2 regions of the Cellvibrio sp. KY-YJ-3 genome follow, and region 2 is predicted to be linked to the other one. Evidence: predicted binding sites of a transcription regulator. Region 2 holds the regulator's gene; the other holds the start of a gene.
The links. Region 2 encodes FliA, which starts transcription of late flagellar genes. Its sites were predicted from a motif close to TAAAGTTATNNNNNNNNCGGCCGATANCC; they were not measured.
Positions count from the first base shown of each region.

Region 1: the regulator FliA is predicted to act here: its motif matches at 1,092-1,120, upstream of fliD (flagellar filament capping protein FliD).

Region 1 covers NZ_CP031727.1:3,073,695-3,076,106, forward strand. Annotated here, with positions in the region: gene D0B88_RS12975 (CHASE domain-containing protein) at 1-1,006, shown strand, start outside; gene fliD (flagellar filament capping protein FliD) at 1,157-2,412, shown strand, end outside.
Region 2 covers NZ_CP031727.1:2,962,157-2,964,568, forward strand. Annotated here, with positions in the region: gene D0B88_RS12490 (MinD/ParA family protein) at 1-752, shown strand, start outside; gene D0B88_RS12495 (RNA polymerase sigma factor FliA) at 877-1,620, shown strand; gene cheY (chemotaxis response regulator CheY) at 1,818-2,201, shown strand; gene D0B88_RS12505 (protein phosphatase CheZ) at 2,236-2,412, shown strand, end outside.

The DNA.
Region 1 (2,412 bases), 110 kb from region 2:
TGAAGCAATTTTAGTAGTGGACAGCAGTGGTGTAATTGAAAAGGCCAACCCGGCTGCTGCGATACTGTTTAACTATTCGTTAGAAAACCTTGAGCAATTACAGATCGCAGATTTAATCCCCTCTCTGTCTGATTTGTCGGGTGCTGCGCTTTTTTCTTCAGCTGTGGAAGGCGAAAAAGAGCGTGTTGCGCGGCGCAGTGACGGAGTGAGTCTGAATGTTGAACTCAGTATTAGCCCGGTGGATATTAAAGAGCGATTATTTTTTACTTTTATCATTCACGATGTCACCGAGCGTAAAAAGGTTGAACAACTTAAAGCAGAATTTATCTCCACCGTCAGCCATGAATTGCGCACTCCATTAACGTCTATCAAAGGTGCATTGAGCGTGGCGCTGAATGGTGGTGTTGGTGTTTTGGATGAAAAGCTGGCACAGCTCTTGTCTATTGCGGCAACCAATGCGGATCGCCTGTCGCGTTTGGTTAATGACATTCTGGATATCGATAAACTGGAATTTGGTAGTGCCAATTTAACCATTGATGTGCATGAGGTGTATCCACTCTTAAAGCAGGCTGTGGAGCAACATCTTGCTTATGCGGAGCGTTACGCTGTGCATTTGCAGCTCGATCTGCCCGATGAATCCTTAATAGGGCTCAAAGCAAAATTAGATGGTGATCGTTTTTTGCAGGTCATGTCCAACCTGATTTCCAATGCGATCAAATTTTCTTATCAGCATAATCCTGTGCAGATCCGCATGACCAAAGAAGCGCATCGCATTCACATTGAGGTAATTGATAAGGGGCAGGGAATACCTGCGTCTTTCCATCAGCGTGTATTTACCCGTTTTGCCCAGGTGGATTCATCGGATACCCGTAAGCGGGATGGCTCAGGCCTTGGGTTGAGTATTACCAAGGCGTTGGTTGATCGTATGGGTGGTACAATTGACTATGTGTCCGAGGTAGGAAAAGGCACTACTTTTTATATCACTTTGCCCATTTATAACGATTGATTTAATGGGCCTATTGTTCGTGCTGGCCTGTTTTATGCTTTGTTATTAAAAATCAGGTTTTTTGATAAATAGCGGCAAAACCGGCTAAAGTTTACCCATTCATTGCCGCTAACCTATGCGAAGCGGTAATTTTTTGGTGTGGAGGTATCTATGGTGACCAGTACATCCAGTACGACAAACAACAACGGATCAATAGGTTCTAGCATTGTCAGTGCGTTAGGGTCTGGCTCTGGTATCGATAGTAATAAGCTTGCTGACCAGCTTACCGAAGCGAACAAGATGGTTCAGGCACAGCGCTTGACCAGTCAAAAGACACTTCTGCAAACACAAATTTCAGATTATGGCCTGTTGCGCAGCTCGCTTGCGAAGCTGGAAACCGCTGCCGCCGCGCTTGGTAGCGCCGATACATTTAATGCCAAAGCCCTGTCCGTTCCAGATACCAGTTTGATTGGCATTACCAAGCTGGATTCAAAGGCTGTGGCGGGTAGCTATCAGTTAAAAGTCGAGCAAGTTGCTCAGGCTCAATCCCTCAGCTCTGCCAGTTTTGCGGCTATGACGAGTCCGGTTGGCAAAGGCACTTTGACCATTCGTTTGGGGGATTGGAATGCAGGAAACACCGCATTCACCGTGGATTCCACCAAAACCGGTGGAACCATCACCATTGATGATTCCAATAACTCGCTGACTGGTCTGCGTGATGCGATCAACGCTGCCGATATTGGTGTATCGGCAAGTATTGTTAGTGATGGCGGTTCTTACAGGCTGTTGATGACTGCCAGTACTGGTGCTAAAAACGAAATCGAAGTTGTTGCAACAGAAGATCCGGCTGCCGTTGGGCTTGCCGCATTTAACTTTAACGAGACCACTAAAAACCTGACTCAGCAACAAGAGGGGCTGGATGCACAAATTCGTGTAAATGGGTTATTGGTAAGCCGCGAATCCAACCAGGTGAAAGATGTCATCGATGGTTTGGAGTTTGATTTGTTCACCAGCTCAGCCACTGAAACCATTAGTTTGGTCATCTCTGAAGACAAATCGGTCGCCGAACAAACCATCCGTGATTTTGTTCAGGCATACAATACCTTCAAGGCTGAAGTTGATGTACTTGTCGGTTTTGATGCTGAATTGGATGATTTTGGCAGTTTAAAAAGTGATCCTCTCGCTAAAAATTTGATGCAAAGTATCCGCAATGTATTAACGAATGCGGTTCCTGGAATCGGTGAGGGGTTCAGTACACTGTCAAATTTAGGTATTCGTACCGAACTGGATGGCACTCTCAAAATATATGAAGACGACAGCACCGGGTTCCGCGCGGCCATAGACGATAACTTTGAGTTTGTGCGCGACTTATTTGTGCCTAAAGCTTCTTCGTCGGTTTCAAATATCGATGTCACTAAATTCTCGGC
Region 2 (2,412 bases):
CCGTCAACCTGAGTATTGCCCTGGCTGAATTGCGCCGTCGAGTTGTACTGCTCGATGCTGATTTAGGCCTCGCCAATGTGGATGTATTGCTCGGCATTCGCGCCACCCATACCCTTGCGGATGTTCTCGCCGGCACTCATTCGCTCAGCGATGTGTTGGTCACTGGCCCCGCCGGTGTAAAAATTGTTCCAGCATCCTCGGGTGTACAGCGTATGGCGGAGTTGAGCAGCGCCGAGCATGTGGGGCTTATCAATGCCTTCAATGAACTTTCCGATCAAGTGGATATTTTGGTGATAGACACGGCCGCGGGTATCTCGGATACCGTGGTTAGTTTTGTGCGCGCCGCCAACGAAGTCATTATTGTCGTGTGCGATGAACCTTCTTCCATCACCGATTCCTACGCCCTTATCAAATTATTAAACAAAGAATATGGAATGCAGCGCTTCCGTGTGGTCGCCAATATGACGCGCACCCAACAGGAAGGCATGAATATGTTCAACAAACTCAATACCGTTTGTGAGCGCTTTCTGGATGTCACACTCCAGTTTGTAGGCCAAATTCCCTTTGACGAAAATGTGCGTAAAGCCGTGCAAAAACAAAAAGCCTTGTTGGAGTTTGCCCCTGGCTCCAAGGCGGCAGTGGCAATACGTGCGTTGGCCCAAGCAGTCGATAAATGGCCGCTGCCATATTCTCCCACCGGGCGCCTGGAGTTTTTTGTCGAGCGCTTGTTGCAGGCCGCGAATGCGCGTTAGCAATATCCGCATACGCAGTTGCATAGACATTGGTGTGTGACTAGCGTTATGAATCGCTACTCACGAGAAAGTGAGGCAGGGTTGCCAATAATCACGGCAGTTTTTGCTAAACAAAAGGTGTTCGATGGCCGCAGTCAATGGTTTAGCCATGTACGATAAAAAGACCTTGCTCGATGCGCAAATCAATGTTGAAGACTTTGCTCCGCTGGTAAAGCGCATCGCTTACCACATGATGATGCGTATGCCTGCGTCCGTGCAGGTAGATGATCTGATTCAAGCGGGCATGATTGGCTTGATCGAAGCATCACAAAAATACGATGCATCCCGCGGTGCCAGTTTTGAAACCTATGCCGGTATTCGCATTCGCGGAGCAATTGTTGATGAAATGCGTCGTGGCGATTGGGTGCCCCGCTCAGTGCACCGCAATGCGCGCCGTGTTGCGCGTGCCGTTGCCGCCGTCGAGGCGCGTACCGGGCGCGATGCGACCGACGCCGAGGTCGCTGCTGAACTAGAGGTATCGCTGGAAGAATATTTTGAAATGCTGCAAGACTCCAACGGTAGCCGGTTATTCAGTTACGAAGAAACCTTCGGTGAAGAAGACAGCAATATCGACGCGTCCGAACACAGCAGTGCTTTTGTTAGCCCGTTTGAAGGGGTTCAGCGGGATGGGTTAAAAAAAGCCTTGGCCGAGGCGATTGCCTTGCTTCCCGAACGTGAGCGCATGGTGCTCGCCCTCTATTACGATCAGGAATTAAATCTCAAAGAAATTGGCTTGGTGCTTGGTGTTAGTGAATCCCGGGTTAGTCAGATTCACAGCCAGGCAGCCGCGCGTTTGCGCCACCGCCTTGGTGGTTGGCAGCCCGCGTAAACTGGGTGAAAAACAACCAAGGGCAGTGTGGTTTGCTCGCCGTTGCCAGCAGAATCGCAAATTAGTCTGTAAATACAACAATTTGCGCTATGATTTGCAGTAAAAGTTGAAGATTTACGCGCCGCCACTGGCCGAAGCTTTAACTCCTACTAGACTATGAATTAATAAAATTCCCTTCTGGGTAATTGGAGGTTGCGTTGGATAAGAACATGAAAATCCTGATTGTTGATGACTTTTCAACAATGCGGCGGATCATCAAAAACTTGCTGCGGGATTTGGGGTTTTCCAATACCCACGAAGCAGACGATGGCGTAACGGCATTGCCGATGCTCAAAAATGGCGATTTCCAGTTCCTGGTCACTGACTGGAATATGCCGGGCATGACCGGTATCGATCTGCTCAAAGCGGTACGTGCAGACGAAAAGTTGCGCACCTTGCCAGTATTAATGGTGACCGCAGAAGCTAAGCGCGATCAGATTATTGAGGCGGCTCAAGCTGGCGTAAACGGCTATGTCGTTAAGCCATTTACAGCGCAGGCGCTGAAGGAAAAAATTGAAAAGATCTTTGATCGGGTCGGTTAATCACCGTCGATTAAATAATAAATAAGGCTCTGCCATGGCATCTGAAACCCAAACATCGTTCAACAGTGAGTTTGTTGTCGAATTGAGAGAGTGCGCCAAATTGCTTGCGGAAAAACTGCAGGGCAATGAGATTGAAGAAGCATCGCTCTTGATACAAACCATTACCCAATCGCGTGATCGCCATATTTTTCAATCGGTAGGGCGCCTGACA